DNA from 3 places in the Brevibacterium sp. K11IcPPYGO002 genome. Region 1 is predicted to be linked to each of the others. Evidence: predicted binding sites of a transcription regulator. Region 1 holds the regulator's gene; each other region holds the start of a gene.
The links. The regulator HspR, encoded in region 1, represses chaperone genes until heat shock. The targets are predictions, from matches to a motif close to AAGTTGAGTCNNNNNGACTCAACTT.
Positions count from the first base shown of each region.

Region 2: a site for HspR is predicted at 2,800-2,824, ahead of clpB (ATP-dependent chaperone ClpB). Genes of this name have one in related genera too.
Region 3: a site for HspR is predicted at 5,505-5,529, ahead of QYM46_RS04725 (ATP-dependent Clp protease ATP-binding subunit). Genes of this name have one in related genera too.

Region 1 covers NZ_CP131929.1:3,665,281-3,672,525, reverse strand. The annotation lists gene dnaK (molecular chaperone DnaK) at 1-960, shown strand, start outside; gene QYM46_RS16855 (nucleotide exchange factor GrpE) at 960-1,628, shown strand; gene QYM46_RS16850 (DnaJ C-terminal domain-containing protein) at 1,807-2,823, shown strand; gene QYM46_RS16845 (heat shock protein transcriptional repressor HspR) at 2,838-3,278, shown strand; gene QYM46_RS16840 (DUF1206 domain-containing protein) at 3,429-4,304, shown strand; gene QYM46_RS16835 (lipoprotein 17-related variable surface protein) at 4,422-5,741, opposite strand; gene QYM46_RS16830 (hypothetical protein) at 5,984-7,245, opposite strand, start outside.
Region 2 covers NZ_CP131929.1:3,826,807-3,834,051, reverse strand. The annotation lists gene clpB (ATP-dependent chaperone ClpB) at 132-2,738, opposite strand; gene QYM46_RS17540 (Na+/H+ antiporter) at 2,955-4,532, opposite strand; gene QYM46_RS17535 (enoyl-CoA hydratase) at 4,641-5,420, shown strand; gene QYM46_RS17530 (NAD-dependent epimerase/dehydratase family protein) at 5,454-6,386, shown strand; gene QYM46_RS17525 (SDR family NAD(P)-dependent oxidoreductase) at 6,428-7,245, opposite strand, start outside.
Region 3 covers NZ_CP131929.1:1,065,292-1,072,536, reverse strand. The annotation lists gene QYM46_RS04750 (ClpP family protease) at 1-106, opposite strand, end outside; gene QYM46_RS04745 (ClpP family protease) at 103-738, opposite strand; gene QYM46_RS04740 (endonuclease) at 884-1,522, shown strand; gene QYM46_RS04735 (hypothetical protein) at 1,575-1,880, shown strand; gene QYM46_RS04730 (YidC/Oxa1 family membrane protein insertase) at 2,017-2,838, shown strand; gene QYM46_RS04725 (ATP-dependent Clp protease ATP-binding subunit) at 2,937-5,486, opposite strand; gene QYM46_RS04720 (DUF3152 domain-containing protein) at 5,603-6,394, opposite strand; gene QYM46_RS04715 (VOC family protein) at 6,500-7,168, opposite strand; gene QYM46_RS04710 (VOC family protein) at 7,156-7,245, opposite strand, start outside.

The DNA.
Region 1 (7,245 bases):
AAGGACGCCGGCGTTTCCGTGTCCGACATCGACCACGTCGTCCTCGTCGGCGGTTCGACCCGTATGCCCGGCGTGACCCAGGTCGTCACCGAGCTCACCGGAGGCAAGGAGCCCAACAAGGGCGTCAACCCCGATGAGGTCGTCGCCATCGGCGCCGCGGTGCAGGCCGGTGTTCTCGTGGGTGAGCGCAAGGACGTCCTGCTCATCGACGTCACCCCGCTCTCGCTCGGACTCGAGACCAAGGGCGGCGTCATGACCAAGCTCATCGAGCGCAACACCCCGATCCCGACCAAGCGCTCGGAGACCTTCACCACCGCTGAGGACAACCAGCCCTCCGTGTCGATCCAGGTCTTCCAGGGTGAGCGTGAGTTCACTCGCGACAACAAGAACCTCGGCACCTTCGAACTGACCGGCATTGCTCCGGCTCCGCGCGGCGTGCCGCAGATCGAGGTCGCCTTCGACATCGACGCCAACGGCATCGTCCACGTGTCGGCCACCGACAAGGGCACCGGCACCGAACAGTCGATGACGATCACCGGCGGTTCCGCACTGCCGAAGGAAGACATCGACCGCATGGTCCGCGAGGCCGAGGAGCACGCAGAAGAGGACAAGAAGCGCCGTGAGGCCGCCGACGTCCGCAACAACGCGGAGAACCTCGCCTACCAGACCGAGAAGCTGCTGACCGACAACGCGGACAAGCTGCCCGAGGAGCTCAAGACCGAGATGCAGGGCGATGTCGACGCCGTCAAGGAAGCCCTCAAGGGTGAAGACGACGACGCCGTGAAGTCCGCCTACGACAAGCTCGTGGAGAACCAGCAGAAGATCGGCGAAGCCATCTACAGCCAGCAGGGCGGTGCCGAAGGTGCCGAAGCTGCCGGTGAAGGTACCGCCGATGCAGGCGCAGACGACGATGTCGTCGACGCCGAAGTCGTCGACGAAGAGGATGAGGAGAAGAAGTAATGACTGCCGAGGGCAACGACAAGTCGTCCGAGGAGCCAGGCTTCACCTTCAGTGACAAGCGCCGGGTCGATCCGAACACCGGTGAGGTCCGTCCCGAGGCCGACGCTGAGGCGGCCTCGGCCGGGGCCGGCGAGGAGCCGACCGCGGATCCGAACGCCGAGCAGGCAGCTGACGCCAGCGACCTCGGTGTGGACATCCCCGCCGACGCCTCGGGGCTTGAGGACATCGAGCCGGAGGCCGAGCCCGAACCGGGCTCGGACGCGGCGGGCTACCTCGCCGACCTCAAGCGCATCAACGCCGAGTATGCGGCCTACCGGATGCGCGCCGACCGCGAACGTGAGCGTGCGGCGCTCGGCGGCACGATCAAGGCCGTCGAGGCCCTGATCCCCGTGCTTGACGAGGTCAAGCTCGCTCGCGAGAACGGCGATGTCAGCGGGCCTTTCGAGACCCACGTGAACAAGCTCGTCGAATCGCTGAACAAGATCGGCGTCGAACAGTACGGGGAGGTCGGCGACGAGTTCGACCCGAACATCCACGAAGCACTCATGCAGCAGCCGTCGGATGAGGTCGAGAATCCGACGCTCTTCCTGGTCATGCAGCCGGGCTACCGAATCGGGGAGCGCATCATCCGCGCCGCCCGCGTCGGTGTCCAGCAGCCGGAGGACTGAACGACAACGATCGCCGAGGCGGCCGCCCGCCCCGTACGCCGGTTCACCGACGTACGGGGCCGGGGAACCGCCTCGGCGGCGGTCCGGATCTTCGGGGCAGTGCCCCGGGGATGCGGATTGTGAGAGGACAAGTGAATACCGTGATGACAGGATTGATTGGAAGGAAAGGAGGTGCCAGGTGAATACCGGACCTCAGAATGATTGGTTCGACAAGGACTTCTACAAAACCCTCGGCGTCTCCAAGGACGCTTCCGATGCCGAAATCAAGAAGGCCTACCGCAAACTCGCGCGCAAGTACCACCCGGACGCCAATCCCGGGGATGAGAAGGCCGAGGAGAAGTTCAAGGAGATCGGCCAGGCCCATCAGGTGCTCTCCGACAAGGAGTCCCGGGCTCAGTACGATCAGGTCCGTGCCATGGGCGGCGGTGCCCGGTTCAGCGCCGGTTCCGGCGGACCCGGAGGGGCTGCCGGCGGCGGATTCGACGACGTGTTCTCCGACCTCTTCGGAGGCGGCGGACGGACGCGAACCCGCACGACCTACGGCGGTGGGGGAGACGTTCCCCCGGATCTGGCGGATCTGCTCGGCGGATTCGGCGGAGGTTTCGGCGGTGGCGGCGGATACGGCGGCTACCAGCCTCCGGTCAAGGGCGGCGACATCAAGTCGAGCACGACGCTGTCGTTCACCGAAGCCATCGACGGTGCCTCGGTGAAGCTGAACATGCCCGGCGGGAAGCCGCTGACCGTGCGCACCCCGATCGGGGTCAAGGACGGACAGAAGATCCGCCTGGCCGGCAAGGGCAAGACCAGCCCCAACGGCGGTGAGCCCGGTGACGTCATCCTCACCGTGCACGTGAGCCCGCACCCGGTCTTCACCCGCGACGGTGACAACCTGCGGATGGACCTGCCCATCAGCTTCGACGAGGCGGCCCTCGGCGCCGAGGTCAAGGTGCCGACCCTGGGCGGAATGCCCGTCAAGGTGAAGGTTGCACCGGGGACGCCGTCGGGACGGACCCTGCGCGTGCGGGGCAAAGGTGTGAAGACGAAGAAGGGCACCGGCGACCTGCTGGCGACAGTCGAGATCGTGGCGCCGCAGAACCTGTCCAAGGAAGCCAAGCAGGCGGTCGAATCGTTCAGGGCCGCCACCGAAGGTGAGGATCCACGCGCCGGCTTGCTGGACAAAGCCAAGGCCAGTTGAGGTGGTGAATCACAATGCACATTTCATCGAGTGCGGCGGTGTATGTCATCTCGGTGGCCGCGGATCTGGCGGGCATGCACCCGCAGACGCTGCGGCAGTATGACCGCCTGGGTCTCGTCATTCCGGAACGCACTGCGGGCCGAGGCCGGCGTTACTCAGGGAAGGACATCGCCAAGCTGCGACTGATCCAGCAGCTGTCACAGGACGAGGGAGTCAACCTCGTCGGGATCAAGAAGATCATCGATCTGCAGAATCAGGTCGATGCGCTCAAGAGCCGCAATGAGGAGCTCGAGGACGAGGTTCGAGCACGCCGGTCGGCGCAGGAGCGCGATGCACGTGTCTTCGCGGCCGGCACCGCGGGCGGGGATGTCGTCTCGATCTCGAGGGGACGTCGCCCGCAGGGTCGTCCGGAGCCTGGAGCCCTGGTGCTGTACAACCGGTACCGGCGCGGCTGAGTCGGCAGTCGCCGGTCAGTGTCAGAGCGATCGGATCTGAGGCGGAGTGCGAACCCATCTGGGTATTCGCGCTCCGCCTCTTCGCATCTGTCCGAGGATTCTGCCTGTTTGCGGCGCAGAAGAGGACAGGTGCTGTGCGACACTGACTCTGTGGACGAGAAAGAGAAGGTTCGACAGGTCGCCGACAGCGCTGATTCGGCGGCTCAGGAAGCCGCAGACAGCCGCTGGTTCGAGCGGGTGGCCCGAGCGGGATTCATCGCCAACGGATTGGTCCACGCCATCCTCGGCGCGACCGCTGTGACGATCGGGCTGGGGCAAGGCGGCGGCGACGCCGACCAGGCAGGAGCTGTCGGCCAGATCGCTGCGCAGCCCTTCGGCATGGTGCTCATCATCGTCTGCTTCCTCGGCTGTGCGTTGATGGCTTTGTGGTGCCTGGTCAACGCGTTCTTCGGCTCAGCATCGCTGCGTGGCGCTGGTACTCGGGATCCGCAGGAGAAACAGGGGAGGAAACAGTGGACCGACTTCTTCACGGTGGTCGGTTCTGCCATCGCCTATGTAGTCGTGGCGGCAACCTTCTCCCAATTCGTCTTCGGCGGAGGAGCGGATTCGGGTAAGTCGAGTTCACAGGCCTCGACGACGGTGGCGAAGGTGCCGGGTGGACTGTATATCCTCATGGCCGTCGGCGCCGTGATTGCGATCATCGGCATCGTATTCTGTGTCAACGGTCTGCGGCGGAAGTGGAAAGACGAGCTGCGTCGGCCGCGCAGCGCGTTCACTCGCTTCCTCGTCGGCTTCACAGGCATCGTCGGGTATCTGGGCAAGGGCGCGACGCTGCTGTCGGTGGGCATCCTCATCGTGGTGTCCGCGGCGACCGGTGATCCGGAGGAGTTCACCGGAATCGACGGTGCGCTCAAGGGCATGCGCGATCAGCCGTTCGGGCCGTATCTGCTGTTGGCTGTGGGTCTCGGCCTGGTCCTCTACGGAGTCTTCCTCGCCCTGCGCTCGAGGTACGACCGCATGGAATGAGCTGTCTTCTGCCCGGCATCGCTGAGACGACGAAGGGCGCGAACCCGATCGGGTTCGCGCCCTTCGTCGTCTCACACCTAGCTCAATCGAGCCCGGGCGAGCTCAGGTCAGTCGCTATCAGATCTCAGCGGGATCCTGGGCGACCTTCTTGCGGCGCATGGTCATGGCGACCGCGACTCCACCGATGAGGAGGAGGCCGGCGCCGCCGACGAGACCGGTCAGCTCGGTACCGGTGCGAGGCAGGTCCCCGCCGTTGCCGGCATCTCCGTTGTCGCCATCGTCGTTGCCGTCTTCATCGCCGTCGCCGCCACCGGCGTTCGGGTCGTCCTCGACCGAGAAGTCACCGGTCAGTTCGTCATCGCCGCAGGTGACGGTGACGTCGTAATCGCCGATGTAGGCCGAGGCGTTGGAGGCGCTGGTGCCGTAGACGTTGACGTTGGCCTTGCCTTCGTCGTCAGCCTGGACGGTCTTGTCGAAAGCGGTGACGCTCGACTCGCCCTTCGGGTTGACGAGGAAGCGGACGTCTTCACCGGGCTCGCAGTTCTCGACGGCGAGGGTGACGCCCTTGTCGTCCTTGACGAAGTCAGCAGGAGTGATCGACTCGGGGGAGACGGTCAGCTTGGCTTCTTCAGCAGGAGTGGAGGGGGCTTCGGTCTCGTCTTCGGTGATGGTGAAGTCCTGAGCCGGGGAGTTGGTCTCGGACTCCTGGTCGACACCCCAGACCGAGTAGTCGCCGGCCGGGAGTTCGCCGTCGCCCTCGAACTTCAGGGTTGCGGAGACCTTTCCTTCGTCGTCGGCTTCGACTTCCTGGGTCGCAAACGGCGACGTTTCGTTGCCGCCGACGACGGTGACCGTGCCGTTCGGGGTGAAGCCCTCGCCGGTGACCTTGATGCCGTTGTCCGCGAACTCGCTCTGTGTGAACTCATCGGCGTTGAGCGAGACCGTCGGGTCGACCTCGGGAGCCTCGGGCTCGTCTGCGTCGTCGACGACGGAGAAGCTCAACCCGTCATAAGTGCGTTCTTCGTCGTCGCGAGTGATCGTGACGGAGAAGTCAACCGTACCGTTCTCGATGTCCTCGGCGGGCTGAGTGGAGTAGATGTTGTATTGGAAAGTATCGCCTTCAGCAGTTCCGGCTTCGCCAGTGAGCGAATCCGAGATCTTGTCTCCGGCCTCAAGGTCGGTGATCGTGACGACGATTCCCTTTTCCTTGTTGGCGAGATCCTCGGCGGTGATTTCCTTGGGGGAGGTCGTCACCTTCGCCTCGATAGCCTGCGCATCAGCCTCAGGTGACTCAGACGGAGTGCTCTCCTGGGCGTCGCCGGAGTTCTTGACGACAGTGTGTGAGTAGCTGCCCGAGTTAGGGGCAGCGATGACTGGGGATGCGGCCAGGCCGGTGATGGCGATGGCCACCGCGGGTGCGAGGGCGAGCTTCTTCATGTATTTCCTTAGAAAATTACAGCTGGGTGTGAAGTATTACGAATGTAACAGTAATGCAACATTCACCACACGCATAGTTGTGGTCGTTTTGTTCAGCTCTGAGTTCGGTTCTGGCGCAGAGTTCATTCTGCATTCATCCGAGCCGCCGATATCTCACGGGCTGCGCGACAGGCAGAGGGGCGGCTCAGCACACGCTGAGCCGCCCCTCTGCCTGTCGTTCTAGGCTGACTGCCTGTCTCGGATCAGAAGCTCGTCGGAGTCTGTCCGAATTTGTTCTTGCGGCCGGTCAGCGCGATCGCGGCACCACCGACGAGGAGGAGCAGGGCGCCCGTCGTCAGTCCGCCGAGGTCGGCACCGGTGCGCGGCAGCTGGCTGCCGTCGTCTCCACCGTTTCCGGCGTTCCCGTTGTCGCCGCCGTCCGAGCCGCCGCCGTTGGCGCCTTCGGTGACCTTGAAGGAGTCCTTCATGGTGTCATCGCCGCAGGTTGCAGTCGCGGTGTAAGCGCCGACGTAGGCCGAGGCGTTCGAGGAGGTGCCGAAGACGTTGACGGAGGCATTGCCTTCGTCATCAGCCTTGACGGTGTTCTCGTAGGCCGTGACGTTGATGCCCTTCGGATTGACCTCGAAGTGGACATCTGCGCCCGGTTCGCAGTTCTCAACGGCGAGGGTGACGCCCTTCTTGTCGTTGGCGAAGTCCGCGGCCTCGATCGTCTTCGGCGAGACCTTGAAGGTCGCCTCGGCGGGAGCCTCGGTCTCACCATCGTCGTCGCCGACAACGTTGATGTTGCCGTTGAGAGTCTCCGACTCGCTGCCTTCGCGGTCGATGGTGACGGTGAACGGAACCTTTCCGACCTCGAGGTTGTCGGGGTTGCCCTCGTACCAGAGGTGGAGCTTGTAGTCGCCATCGGCATCAGCGGTCTCGCTCTTGCCGCTGAGCGAGTCGGTGATCGTGTCGCCCTTCTTCACGCCGGAGACGGTGACGGTCACGCCCTTGTCCTTGTTGGCGAGATCCTCGGCGGTGATCTCCTTGGGGTCGACCTTGAGCGAGGCGTCGATCGGATCGACGGCGTCGTCTTCGGTCACAGTGATCTCGACGGAATCGGACTCTTCGCCGGACTCGTCGTCGACGAAGGTCAGCGAGTACTTGCCTGCTTCGATTGACTCGGGTGCGATCACGGCGCCCTCGACATTGCCGTCCTCGTCGGCACGAAGCTCATCGGCCTGAGTGGCTGCGGCACGCTGGGCCGAGACGGCTTCGCCCTTGACGCTGACGGTCCCATCCGGAGAGAAGCCGGTTCCCCTGAACTTCAGTCCGTCCTTCTTGAAGTCCTCGAGGGAGATCGTCTTCGAGTCGACCTTGACGGTCGGGTCGACGTTTGGGTCTTCATCAGCGTCCTCGACGACGTTGATTTCGCCATTGAGTTCAGCTGAGTCGGTGCCTTCGCGTTCGATCGTGACAGTGAAGGGAACTTTGCCCTCTTCTAGGGTATCGGGGTCCTTCGTGT
Region 2 (7,245 bases), 160 kb from region 1:
GGCGCAGACATTCGCAGTTCCCGCGTTCGGCTGGCATCGGTAGGCAGAACAGCCCAGTTTGAGTTGGATAGCCCATGTTCAAACATGTGCTTTCCAACTCAGACTGGGCTGAACCCGCGTGACCGGGAGCCTCAGCGCTTGGGGCGCAGCTCCAGGCCGGTGGCCTCGGGATCCTCGGGCAGGTCGACGACCACGGTGTCCCCGTCGACGATGTCGCCGGCCAGCAGCGCGCGGGCCAGTTTGTCGCCGATCTCGCGCTGGACCAGCCTGCGCAGCGGCCGAGCACCGAACGCCGGATCGTAGCCTTCGAGGGCCAACCAGTCCTCGGCGCCCTGAGTGACCTCGAGCGAGACCCGACGGTCGGAGAGCCGGCGGGACATGTGCGCGATCTGCAGATCGACGATCGACGCGAGCTCGGTCTGGCTGAGCGCATCGAAGAGCACGATGTCGTCGAGGCGGTTGAGGAACTCGGGCTTGAACGTCGAATGCACGACATCGAGCACCTTGGACCTCTGCTCCTCGGTCGACAGGCTCTTGTCGACGAGGAACTGCGAGCCGAGGTTCGAGGTCAGGATCAGAATGGTGTTCCTGAAGTCGACCGTGCGTCCCTGACCATCGGTGAGCCGCCCGTCGTCGAGGACCTGCAGCAGGATGTCGAAGACACTGGGGTGCGCCTTCTCCACCTCGTCGAGCAGGACGACGGAGTACGGGCGACGGCGGACCGCCTCGGTGAGTTGGCCGCCCTCGTCGTATCCGACGTAGCCCGGAGGGGCACCGACGAGGCGGGACACGGTGTGCTTCTCACCGTACTCGCTCATATCGATCCTGATCAGGGCCTTCTCGTCGTCGAAGAGGAAGTCCGCGAGAGACTTCGCGAGCTCCGTCTTGCCGACACCCGTGGGGCCGAGGAACAGGAACGAACCGGTCGGGCGATCCGGGTCGGCGACACCGGCACGTGAACGGCGGATGGCATCGGAGACCGCGGCGACGGCGTTCTTCTGCCCGATGAGACGCTCACCGAGGATGCCCTCGGCTCCCAGCAGCTTCTCGACCTCACCCTGGACGAGGCGTCCGGCGGGGATGCCCGTCCACGAGGAGACCACCTCGGCGATGTCATTGCTCGAGACCTTGTCCGAGACCATCTGATCCGATTCCGTTCCCGCCTCGGCCTGGGCTTCGGCGGCTTCGGCCTCGGCGATCTCCTTCTGCACGGCGGGGATCTCGCCGTAGAGCAGACGGGACGCGGTCTCGAGGTCCGTGTCGCGCTGAGCCTTCTCGGCGGCCGAACGCAGCTCGTCGAGCTTCGTCTTCAGCTCACCGACCCGGTTGAGACCGGCACGCTGGGACTCCCAGGTGGCCTCGAGTCCGCGCAGCGCCTCCTCCTTGTCGGCGAGATCGGCACGCAGGGCACTCAACCTCTCGATCGAGGCGGAATCGGTCTCCTTCGCCAGGGCCATGTCCTCCATCTTCAGGCGGTCCACGGCACGGCGGAGCTCATCGATCTCGACCGGAGCCGAATCGATCTCCATCCGCAGGCGGGACGCCGCCTCGTCGACGAGGTCGATGGCCTTGTCCGGCAGCTGCCTGCCGGTGATGTACCGATTCGACATCGTCGCGGCCGCGACCAGGGCGCCGTCGTTGATCGAGACCTTGTGATGGGCTTCGTAGCGTTCCTTGAGCCCGCGCAGGATGGCGATCGTGTCCTCGACGCTGGGCTCACCGACGAACACCTGCTGGAACCGCCGCTCGAGGGCGGGATCCTTCTCGATGTTCTCGCGGTATTCGTCGAGCGTGGTGGCACCGATCATCCGCAGCTCACCGCGGGCGAGCATCGGCTTGAGCATATTGCCTGCGTCCATCGAGGAGTCCCCGCCGGCACCGGCACCGACGATCGTATGGAGCTCGTCGATGAAGGTGATGATCCGGCCGTCGGCGTTCTTGATCTCCTCGAGCACGGCCTTGAAACGCTCCTCGAACTCGCCGCGGTACTTCGCGCCGGCGACCATGGCAGACAGATCGAGGCTGATGAGCGTCTTGTCGCGCAGCGATTCGGGCACGTCACCGGCCACGATGCGCTGGGCCAGGCCTTCGACGACGGAAGTCTTGCCGACGCCGGGCTCACCGATGAGGACGGGGTTGTTCTTCGTCCGGCGGGAGAGCACCTGCACGACTCGGCGGACTTCCTTATCGCGGCCGATCACCGGGTCGAGCTTGCCTTCCCGGGCGACGGCGGTGAGGTCGATGCCGAACTTCTCCAGCGACTGCATCGTCTCCTCGGGGTTCTCCGAGGTGACCTTCTTTCCGGCGCGCAGCTCGGGCAGGGCCGCGAGCAGTGCTTCCCTGTTCGCTCCATTCGCGCGCAGTGCCTCACCGGCACCGTCCTTGCCGGCCGCGGCGGCCAGCAGCAGGTGCTCGGTCGAGACGAACTGATCGCCGAGTGCCGTCATCTCCTCCTGTGCGAGGTTCATCATCTCCAGGCCGGCGCGGGAGAGCCCCGGCTGGCTGACGGTGGAACCGCTGACGGTGGGGAATCCGCTGATCACGGATTCGATGGACCGCAGCACGGTCTGCGGGTCGGCACCGACCTTCGTCAGCAGGGTCGCGGCGAGCGAATCGGGCTGGCCGAGCAGGGCCGCGACGAGGTGGGCCGGTTCGATCTGGTTGTTCTTCCGGGCGACGACGTCATTGACCGCGGCCTGCAGCGCCTCCCGGGACTTGGTTGTCATCTGTGCGTCCATGTACGCAACTCCTTCTTGAATTCTGTGCTGATTTCAGCTCGCGAAAAGAACAACACCGACAAAGTTGAGTCTATTCCGCTCAACTTTGAAAATCGATAGGAAGTTCGCCGAGGCGGCCCGTCCGGATGCGGGTCAACGCCCGGATGCGTGGCGCCACCGGTCAGGGACCGGCCCGGAAACCCAACCGGGCCCGTTCCTACCGGGACCGGCCCGTTCCTACCGGGTGATGACGGACTGCAGGTCGAAGCGGTGGAGCACCTTGTCCGCAACCTCCGGATCGGTGCCGCGCTCACGACGGGCCTTGAGCACCTCGGCGCGGGCGGACTGCATGGCCTTCTTCTGCACGGCCAGCATCTGCTCCCGGTGTTCCTTGAACGCCATCGCCTGCTCCGAACTCGCCTGGTCATCGGTGGTTCCGCTGAGCTGATCGTGCAGGACTTTGAACCTCGCGCGCAGTGGTTCGATGATGTCGTCGGGCAGGCTGTCATCGTTCTTGATCTCGCGCATCGCGGCCTTGTAGGCGCGCAGTGCGATGTCCCTGGTCGCCTGATGTTCCTTCTCCGCTTCGTCGTCGATGCCGAGGACAGCGACGACTGTCGGAAAGCTCAGGCCCGCCAGCACCAGAGTGACCAGCAGGACCACCGCCGCCGCGACGACGACATAGGACCGCCCCGGGAAAGGGGCTCCGGAGGCCGTCGTAGCCGGGATCGACAGGGCGAGTGCCACGGTGGCCAGGCCGCGCATCCCGCCCCAGGTCATCAGTGTGGCATCGCGGACGCTCAAGGGTGCGGCGTCGGGATCCTCCTCGCGTCTCTTGCGTTCGATGAGTGTGCCCAGCAGCAGCCACACGAAGCGGACGGCGACGACCACGACGGCGATGAAGCCGCCGACGAGCAGCGCTCGCCCGAGGTCGGCATGCTCGGATTCGACGATGAGGCGCAGGTCGAGGCCGATGAGTCCGAAGGCGATTCCCGTAATGAGCATCTCGAGGACCTGCCACGTCGAATTCTGTGTCACCCGCTCCGCCGAGTTGCCCGCGACATCGCGGCGCCGCACCTCGAGGGCCGCAACGACGACGGCGATGACCCCGCTGGCGTGGAAGTGCTCGGCGACGAGGTAGACGCCGAAGGGCAGGACGAGCATCAGGGAGGACCGAGCGATCGTGTGATCGATCTTCTCCATCACCCACCAGGCGGCGAAGGACAGGACCAGACCGACGAGGATCGCCACGACGGCGGAGACGACGAACGACACGGCCAGATCGGCAAAGTCCACCTCGGTGCCGGCCAACACCGCGGCCATTGCGGTCTGGAAGATGACCAGGGAGGCGGCATCGTTGAACAGGCCCTCGCTCTGCAGGGTCGACATGATGCGGCGGGGGATGGACACGGTGCTGGCCACGGCTTCGACGGCGACGGGGTCGGGCGGGGCGAGCATCGCGCCGAGCGCGATGGCTGCGGCGATCGTGATTCCGGGGATGAGGAAGACCGCGGACCCGGCTACGGCGGCCACGGTCACCCCGACCAGGGCCACGGACATGCCGAGGATCGTGCGCCACCGGATCGCGAACAGCGCCCACGATGTCTTCTGAGCGGCGGCGAAGAGCAGGGGCGGCAGGAACAGGGGGAGGACGAGCTCCGGATCGATGGCCACCTCGGCGAAAGTGGGGATGAACGCGCCGGCGATGCCGATGAGGACCATGAGCGCCGGCCACGGAAGCTTGAGCTTCTGCCCCAGACCGACCACCACCGAGGTGGCGGCACCGAATCCGATGATCATCAGCAGTGTGGTCATGCCAGTCCTTCCGTGCCGCTCCCCTCGGGGCGGATGGGTCCGGAGGCGGGCGGAAATCGTCGGCGCAGATTCCGCGCCGGACCCGGCGGCCTTTGGCAGAATGAGGCTATGTCGGAATCAATTGTATTCGGCCACCTCGACGACGGGGTCGCGGCCGTGACGATCAATCGGCCATCCACGCGCAACGCGCTGTCGCTCGAGGTGATGGAATCCCTCATCGACACCCTCACCGAGGTGGCCGACCGCACCGATGTGCGCGCAGTCATCTTGTCGACCGCCGGTCATGTTTTCAGTTCCGGTCATGACCTCACCGAGATCCGCGGGGCGGATCTGGAGACGCAGCAGGTCACGTTCGATGCCTGTGCACGGCTGATGCAGCTCATCCGATCCATCCCGCAGCCGGTGATCGCGCAGGTCCAGGGCGTGGCCACGGCGGCCGGCTGCCAGTTGGCGGCGACCTGCGATCTGGCCGTCGCCGCCGAATCCGCCAGGTTCGCGACCCCCGGGGTGAAGATCGGGCTGTTCTGTTCGACTCCGATGGTGGCGCTCTCCCGTGCGGTGCCGGCGAAGCAGGCGATGCGGATGCTGCTGACCGGTGATTTCGTGACCGCTGACGATGCGCTGACGTTCGGTCTCGTCTCGGATGTCGTCGCCGATGCCGATCTGGAGTCGGCCACCTTGGAATTGGCTCGCAAGGTCGCGTCCGCCTCGTCGGCTACAGTTGCCCTAGGAAAGGCTGCGTTCTACGAACAGCGGGAACTGCCTGTGGCCGATGCCTATGCGCGGATGTCGCAGGTGATGGCGGACAACGCCGTCGCAGCCGATGCGCAGGAGGGGATCGATGCCTTCCTGAACAAGAGGGAACCGCAGTGGCAGCACCGCCGCTGAGGCGGAGGGTGTGACGATGAGAAGAGGACCGTCGTGTCGGTGATAGTGACCGGAGCCAGCGGCTTCATCGGTGGTGCCATTGCAAGGGCGCTCGCCGATCGGGACGAAACGGTCTATGCCCTGTGCCGGAGGGACCCCGAGATCCCCGGGGTGAACTTCCAGCACTGGGACATCACGGAACCCGCTCCCGCGTCGGTGACCTCGTTGGCCAAGAGCGTGACTTCGGTCTTCCACTGTGCCGGAATCTCTTCGGTCAGCGCCGATGACGACGATCTCTACGCCGTGAAGGTGACGGGCACGCGTCATGTCCTCGACGCCTTCCCGGTCGCCCGGATCGTCCACCTGTCCTCGACGACGGTGTACTCCGAGACCGAACCCCACACCGAGCTGTGGGAGGAAGCTGGGCCGAAGGACCCCAGCGAATTCGCCGACGCCTACTCCCGCACTCACGCTCTCGCCGAGCAGCTTGTCATGAGGATCCGCCCTGATGCCGCGATTCTGCGGCCCGCGTCGGTCTACGGTCCGGGGGAGACGATGCTCATGCCGTTCCTGTCGAGGCTGGCGAAGAAGGGTGTGCTGCGGCTGCCCGGCGGCGGTCGGCAGAAGCTCACCCTGACGCATGTCGACAATGTGGTGCGGGCCGCTCTCGCCTGCCTCGACGTGCCGTCGGCGGCGGGACCCTTCAATATCGGCGACCCGATTCCGTACCGGCTCAAAGAGGCGATAGTCACGCACTTCGCGCGGATGGGCTACGACCAGGTCGTCATCGAAGGCGTGGCGAAGGACAAGGCGCTGGTCGCGGCGAAGCTCGGACTCAAGATCAAGGGCGTGTTCAAGCGCGGGGACCGAGCGAAGCTCTTCCTCGTCAAGTACCTGCAGTCGGACCGGACCTACAACCTGTCGCGGCAGCAGCGGGTGCTCGGCATCTCCACCACGCAGCACCTCATTCCGTCCCGCCTGCAGTAGTCAGATGACCACTCCGCCGCCGGACCCGGCGGCTGAGACGCTCACCGCTTCAGCCCGTGCTGGGCGGCGACGATCTTCGATACGAGTTCGCGGGGAAGTGCACGCTGGAGCAGGAACGGCAGCGGCGCTCTGCTGCCGACGGCGTAGAACTCCCGCGGCCTCGGAGCGATGATCGCATCGACGATCGTGGCCGCGACCTTCTCGGCCGGAATGCCGCCGCGTTCGTTGGCGTCGAGGTGCTCGAGCATCGTCGTCACGTCCTGCGTATAGGGCGAACCCTCGTCGAGGTACTTCGTCCGCCGCAGCCCGATGCCCGTGGCGATCGATCCCGGTTCGACGGTGCTCACCCATACGCCGAAGGGTGAGAGCTCCTGCCGAGCCGCCGTGGCGAACGCGCGCAGAGCCGCCTTCGCCGCAGAATACGAACTGCGGTGGGCCAAAGGGAAGCTGGCGAGCATCGATCCGACCATGATGATGCGGCCCGCCCGCCGCGCACGCATCCCGGGCAGGACGAGTTGGCTCAGTCGAACGGGTCCGAACACGTTCGTGCGGAAGAGCCGTTCGATCGCCTCGGCCGGCAGCTCTTCGAACGGACCCGACTGGCTCTCCCCGGCGTTGTTGATGAGCACATCGATGCTCTCGAGCAGACCGAGCTCGTCGAGTTCTCCGGCCAAGCGGTCCGGACCGTCCGGCTCGGCGAGATCGAGCCGAAGATAACGGACGCCGGGGATCCGATCGGCAGGGGAGATGCGGTCCGGGTTCCGGCTGGTCGTCAGCACTGTGCAGCCTTTCGCCGTGAGCGTCTCGGCGACGGCTCGACCGATTCCCGAAGTGCCGCCGGTGACTAAGACTGTGAGGG
Region 3 (7,245 bases), 1.5 Mb from region 1:
CGCCGAGGTAGACGATGCGGTTGCCGAGCAGGTGCGAGTAGACGTCGACGATCTTCTCGCTGCCACCGGTCCGGTCGACGACGTTGGGGATCGTGTACTGGCTCATCGCCCTCCTCCGATCTGGACGTGCAGGTCGGCCGGGGAGTCGATGATGCGGTCGATGAGTCCGTACTCGATCGCCTCCTCGGCGGTGAACCACCGGTCTCGCAGGGAGTCTTCGAAGATGCGTTCGTAGGTCTGCCCGGTCGCCTCGGCGATCCGGTGCAGGACGGTGTCCCTGACCGAACGGAGGTCGTCGCCCTGGAGTTCGATGTCGGCGGCGGCTCCGCCGATCCCGCTCGAGCCCTGGTGGAGGAGGATGCGGGCGTGGGGCAGAGCGAGTCTTCTTCCCGGCGTGCCCATCATGAGCACGAACTGTCCCGCCGAGGCGGCCCACCCGAAGGCGATCGTGACCACGTCGTTGGGCAGGGCGGCGATGGTGTCGGAGATCGCGTGCATCATCGGCACTGACCCGCCGGGAGAGTTGATCCACAGGTGGATATCGGAGCGCGGATCCTCGGCGGAGAGGAGGACGAGTCGGGAGATGATCTCCATTCCGTTCTCGTCCCGCAGCTCGCCGTTGAAGACGACGGATCGGTAGGCGTAGAGCATGCGCTGGGATTCGGGGATCGCGGTCGTCGTCGGAGACTCGTCGGCCTCGGCGAACACCGATGGGTTGGTTGCGATTCGTGTGTGCATGTCTCAACTGTGCGACCCAGCGACGGCGGCCCGAGCACGGATCCGCTGGAAGCGGGACCGTGCCGCTGTGAGCGGACGGGCACCGGCATCTGAGGCTCCGGCGACCCTTGACTCTTCGACCGGGCGCGGACTTAGGATCGACGGCATGAGCACACAGCGAGATCGGGCCGGTCGCCTCATCGATGTGCACGGTCGCACATTCGCCGCGGAGGCCGGGATCACACTCCAGGACAAGCCGGCCCCGCTGTGGCAGCTGCTCGTCCTCAGCCTGCTCCTGTCCACGCGCATCAGTTCCGACATCGCCCTCGCGTGCGCGCGCGAGCTGTTCTCAGCGAAGTGGAGAACGCCGCAGCGTCTGCGCGCGAGCTCGTGGCAGCAGCGCGTCGATGCGCTCGGACGCGGCGGGTATCGCCGCTACGATGAGAGCACCGCCACCCGTCTGGCCGAGGCCGCCGATCTGCTCATCGACCGATGGGACGGGGACCTGCGGAAGCTGCGCGATGAGGCCGAGGGGCAGCCTCGTCGGATTTCGGGGCTCCTGCAGGAATTCACCGGGATCGGTCCGACCGGGGCATCCATCTTCCTCCGAGAGGCCCAGCAGGTCTGGCCCTCGGTGAGGCCTGCATTCGACACTCTCGTTCGCAAGGGCGCGAAGACGGCCGGGCTGCCGGAGCAGGACGAGAAGCTGGCCGCATTGGTCGATGACGACGACCTCGCAGGACTCGCGGCCGCGCTCGTGCGTCTCGCCCGAGATCCGGACCTCTCCGCCGACGCAGAGGACTGAGACCTCCGCCCAGGCCCGCGTGTTAGCATCGTGGCGTCTGAAAGGGGACGAGATGATGGCGAATATGTGGCTGACGCTGCAGCTGCTCGTCGTCGTGCTCTCTTCCGACCTCGACTCGGTCGTGCCCCAGTCCCCCACTCATCTCATCGTCCTCGCCCTCCTCGGTGCAGCCCTGCTGACGCCGATCGCTGCATGGGCGAGCATGGCTCTGCTGCGTGTGCTCTCACTGTCGGCACTCCCGCCGTCTCTGCCGGGCACGCGCCGAAGCATCCGCGAATTCCGTATGCCGGAGGAACCCGGCACTCCGGGTACGGCTCTGCCCAGAGCCCCCTCTTCCGTCGTTCACGCCATCGCCTGAACGACCTCGATCGCGTTCCGTACGCAACTCCTCCCCCGCCTCGGCGCGGGTGATCCTCATCAGTCATCACGGTGATGGCCGCACACGGCCCATTCAACCGCGCCTCAGTGCGCCTAAGTCCGAAGGACGATCACCTGTGAACATCTACGAATTCCTGCCCATCCGCCTGCTCGTCGAGGCCGCCTACACAGTGGTCACGGGGATCAGCGACATTCTCGAACCGCTCGCCGGCGGCTTCAGCGCCGCTCTGGCCGTCATCGTACTCACCGTGCTGGTCCGCGCCGTGCTCATCCCCGTCGGGGTGTCCCAGGTCAGGGCCGGCATCACTCGAAAACGGCTGGCCCCGAAGATCAGAGAGCTGCAGACGAAGCACAAGAAGCAGCCCGAACTCATGCAGCAGAAGCTCATGGAGCTGTACAAAGAGGAGAATGCCTCCCCCTTCGCCGGATGCCTGCCGGTGCTGGCACAGACCCCAGTGCTCATGGCCGTCTATGGCCTCTTCATCAATGCGACGATCGGCGGGCATGCCAATGAGCTGCTCGATCACACGCTCTTCGGTCTGCCCCTGAACACAAGCTTCGTCAGACTGCTCGGCGCCGGGGATCTCACCGGCACGGCCATCACGGTCTACCTCATCCTCGTCGTGCTCATCACCATCGTCGCCGGCTTCTCCCGCCATCTGCTCACTCCGGCTGCGCCCGAGACCCCGGCCGTTCCCGCGGGGAATCCGGGGAAGAACGGGTCGGATGCTCCGACGATGCCGGATCTGTCCGGGGTGATGAAGACCCTGAGCTTCATGCCCTTCCTCACCGCGATCTTCGCGCTCTTCGTCCCCTTGGCCGCCGCACTCTACCTGGCGACGACGACCACGTGGACGCTCGGCGAACGGCTCGTCCTCAACAAGCTCCTCGGGGCGAACGACCCCCAACCCGAACAGTCCTCTGCCACCCGCGGCTGAACCGGGACGCGACGCTCGCAGCAACGACAGAGCCCGGGACGAAAGAACGGAGTCCTTCGTCCCGGGCTCATGCGGGGACCGCCTCGGCGATCGAGGGATCAGGCCATGATCGGCTCCGGGCGAGCACCGGCCATGACCCTGAGGTCGCCGCCTTCGACGGTGGCACGCACGGTGCCGCCCTCGTCGACCGCCTCGGTGACGAGGAGATCGGCGATGCGGTCGTCGAGTTCGCGCTGGATCACGCGGCGCAGCGGACGGGCACCGAACTCGGGCTCGTAGCCTTCATCGGCGAGCCAGTCGAGAGCCTCTGCCGAGACGTCGAGGGCGATGCCCTGAGCCTCGAGACGCTGCTTCGACGCGGCCAGCTGCTGATCGACGATGGAGCGCAGCTGCTCGCGATCGAGGCGGGCGAAGATCACGGTGTCGTCGATGCGGTTGATGAACTCCGGCCGCATGAATTCCTTGAGCCGCCCCATGACCTTGGCCTTGAGGTCTCTCTCGGCGTCCTCCGCAGCACCGGAGGCGAAGCCCAGCGGAGTGCCGGACATGAACTCGGACCCGAGGTTCGAGGTCATGATGATCACGGTGTTGCGGAAGTCGACCGTGCGTCCTTGGCCGTCGGTGAGACGTCCGTCGTCGAGGACCTGCAGCAGCAGGTTGAACGCATCCGGGTGGGCCTTCTCGACCTCATCGAGGAGGATGACCGAATACGGGCGACGGCGGACCTTCTCCGTCAGCTGACCGGCTTCGTCGTAGCCGACGTAGCCGGGAGGGGCACCGACGAGCCGGGACACCGTGTGGCGTTCGCCGAACTCGCTCATGTCGAAGCGGATCATGGCCGACTCGTCGTCGAACAGGGTCTGCGCCAGAGCCTTCGCCAGCTCCGTCTTTCCGACGCCGGTGGGGCCGAGGAAGAGGAAGCTGCCGATGGGTCGGTTGGGATCGGCCATACCGGTCTGGCGGCGGCGGATGGCGCGGGAGACGGCGGTCACGGCTTCGTCCTGTCCGACCACTCGGTCGTGGAGGACCTCCTCCATGTTCGCCAGACGCGCCTTCTGGCTCTGCGTCATCCGCTCCGCCAAGATTCCGGTGGCGCGGGAGACCACATGCGCGATCTCCTGCTCGCCGATGATCGCCTCTGCGGCAGCGGTCTTCACGGCCTCCGCGTCCGGGTTCTCGGCTGATTCGATCCGGGCGGCCACCTCGTTGATCTCATCGCGGACGCGGCCTGCGCGCTCGTAATCCTCGACCTCGATGGCGGACTTCTTCTCCGCTTCGAGTTCGGAGAGCTTGAGCTTGAGCGCGTCGATGTCGACCGCGGGTCCGCGCCCCAGCGACATCCGGGCGCCGGCCTGGTCGATGAGGTCGATGGCCTTGTCCGGCAGGAACCGGTCGGTGATGTAGCGGTTCGACAGCTCCACGGCTGCGCGGACCGCCTCGGCGGTGTAGGTGACCTCGTGGAACTCCGCGTAGCGGTCTTTGAGTCCGTCGATGATCGTCACCGCGTCCTCGACGCTCGGCTCACCCACGGTCACCGGCTGGAAGCGGCGTTCCAGAGCGGAGTCCTTCTCGATGGTGCGGTACTCCTTGAGCGTGGTTGCGCCGATCATGTGCAGGTCGCCGCGAGCCAGCCGCGGTTTGAGGATGTTGCCGGCGTCCATCGAGTTCGCTTCGCCGTTGCCGCCGGCACCGACGAGGGTGTGGAGTTCGTCGACGAAGACGATCATGTCTCCGTCATCGGCGATCTCGTTCAGCGCTCCGGTCAGGCGCTCTTCGAAATCACCCCGGTAGCGGGTGCCGGCGAGCATTCCGGGCATATCGAGCGCGATGATGCGCTTGCCCTGCAGCTGCTTGGGCACCTGACCGGAGTGGATGGCCTGGGCGAGGCCTTCGGCGACCGCGGTCTTGCCGACGCCTGCCTCGCCGAGGAGGACCGGGTTGTTCTTCGTCCGGCGGGCGAGGATCTCGATCGTCTGTTCGATCTCCTCCGCACGGCCGATGACGGGATCGAGTCTGCCCTCGGCTGCGAGTTCGGTGAGGTCGGTGCCGAACTTCTCCAGCACGGATTCCTGACCGTCCTCACCCTCGGCTTCCTGGCCGGGGTGCATGCCTGCGGCTTCGGCCGCCTCGGCGCCGGCCTGCAGTGCGGCCTGGGTGACTCCCGCCTGGGCGAGGATCCGACCGGCGGGCATCTCCTGATTGAGCACGAAGGCGAAGAACATGTGCTCCGGATCGATGTAGGTCGATCCGAACGCTCGCGCCACCTGGTAGGCATCGAGCAGGGCGCGCTGGGCGGAGCCGGTCAGTGTGGGAGTGGAATCCGCCTCGGTGTCGGTTGCAGCCGGAAGCCGCTCTTCGACGCTGGCGGCGATGGCCTCGGGGTCGGCGCCTGCCTGGCGCACGGCGGAGATTCCGGGTTCGGAACCGACCATGGTGCGCAGGATATGGAGTGCGTCGACCTCGGACTGGCCGTGGCGGCCTGCGAACTCCGCGGCCGCTTCGATGACCTCATGGCTGCGCTTGCTCAGCAGTCGGTTGATGTCGACGGAACGGCCTCGGCGGGCTCCGGTCTGTCCCTGGAGGAAACGAGCGAGGAACTCGTCGAACGAGTCTCCGCCCGAGCCTGCGGGTCCGAAGAATGTGGCCAAAGCTGACCTCCTCTTTCAAAGTTGAGCGTATACGACTCAATCAACAGAGGTGGGCGCGCGGTTATTCCCGAGTCGGCTGAGTTCGGTGTCACATGCGGTGACGGGCCGACGTGCGGTCAGCCCTTCGAAGGCCAGCCGTTGGGTTCGCAGCCCTGCAGACCCTTCGTCTGCTGCTGCATGAGCGGTGCGGTCTTGCCCGGTCCGGGGCAGGATTCGTGACCGTGGCCCAGCGCGTGCCCGACCTCGTGATTGATGAGGTACTGCCGATACTGGACGATGTCATCGAATTCATCGGTGGCCGCCACCCAGCGTTTGGCGTTGAGGATGACGTTGGGTCCGTTGCGGCACGAAAGCTTGCCTAAGGTCCGCAGAGGCAGGCACATCTCGTCGACGGTGTCAGGGCTGGCGATGGAGATCATCGTGTCCTGTCCTTCGTCGACGAGTTCGATGGAGACGTTGTCGATGTCCTGCCAGCCGCGTTCGTCCTGGAGGGTCTTGATGATGAAGTCGCCGGCCTCGTCGACGTCGATGGGCAGGTTGTCTTCGACGCGCAGAGCGACCTTGAAGGTGGTGCCGTCGTCGCGGTTGGGTCCGGTCTCGTCTTTCGGCCGGTCCCATCGGCCGCTGCCGTGGGTGTCGATATCGTCTTCGCTCACCCCGGCGGCTCCGGCGTCGTCGATGCTCGAGGTCTCGGAGGGCGAAGAGGATTCCGTCGGCTCACCCGACTGCGTGGTCTCCCCCGTCGGGTCGGCGGAGGCGGCAGGGGTCTCGGCGGCTTTCGGAGTCGGTCGGGTCTCGTCGTCGGCTGCGGGCGCGCAGGCGCTCAGCCCGATGAGCAGCGAGACCGCGGCAAGGGAGGTCAGGGTGCGGAGGCGTGGGCGGGAGACGGGGCGGGTTCGACTGAGCACGCCTGTGAGTCTATCCGCTGCCGATTCATCGAGAAACGGGCTGCGTGTCGAGAAACGGGTGTGCACACCCGAGTCTCGGCACTCAGCCCGTTTCTCGGCGAGCGGTCAGAACTCGAGGATGCCGCCGGGCCCGCGCAACCTGGCATGCAGGCGACAATCCGACCCCTCGACCACTGTGGTGTCCCCGGCCCCGAGCACGTCGAGCACCTCCCGTGCAGCCTCAGGTTCTGGACTGTCCACGCGGAAGTCGAGCAGCTCGAGGGTGGGCAGCGCCGCCTCGGCGGGGTGGACGGATTCGCCCCAGTCGATGAGGAACGGCTGCGCACCTGAGTGCGGCAGCGGGGAGCGGGTGGTCAGCCGCCACTCGAGACGCTCACCCTCGGCGGTGTCGCGGGCCATGTCCTGGACCTCCCCGAAGTCGATGCCCGCGGTGTTCGCGGCCGCGATCTTCGCGAGGAATGCCGGCGGGTGGATGGCCCAGGTCTGCAGGGTCGGCTCGGAGGCCAGATGCGCGTCGAGCGGCAAGGTCCCGTCAGCGGGCGGTTCCTGCTGCGGGTCGGGGCCGAGGATTTCCAGGTAGGTGCGCGCCCCCTCCGGCCAGCCCGCCGGGGCGAGCCCGAGGAGATGATTCGCGGTCCCCCGTCCCGGGTGCGAACCGCCGGGGACCGCGCGCAGACCGGTGGCCTCTTCCACGGCGGCGACCCCGGCCTCGAGGTCGGGCACCGTGATGATGAGGTGGTCGAGCTGCGCGGGAATGGTGTTCAGAGTGTCCATGATCCACCCGGACCTTTCAGATGAGCGTGCAGACCCTCAGTCTCCCCTTCTTGGCCGTCGAGGGCAATGATGTCGAG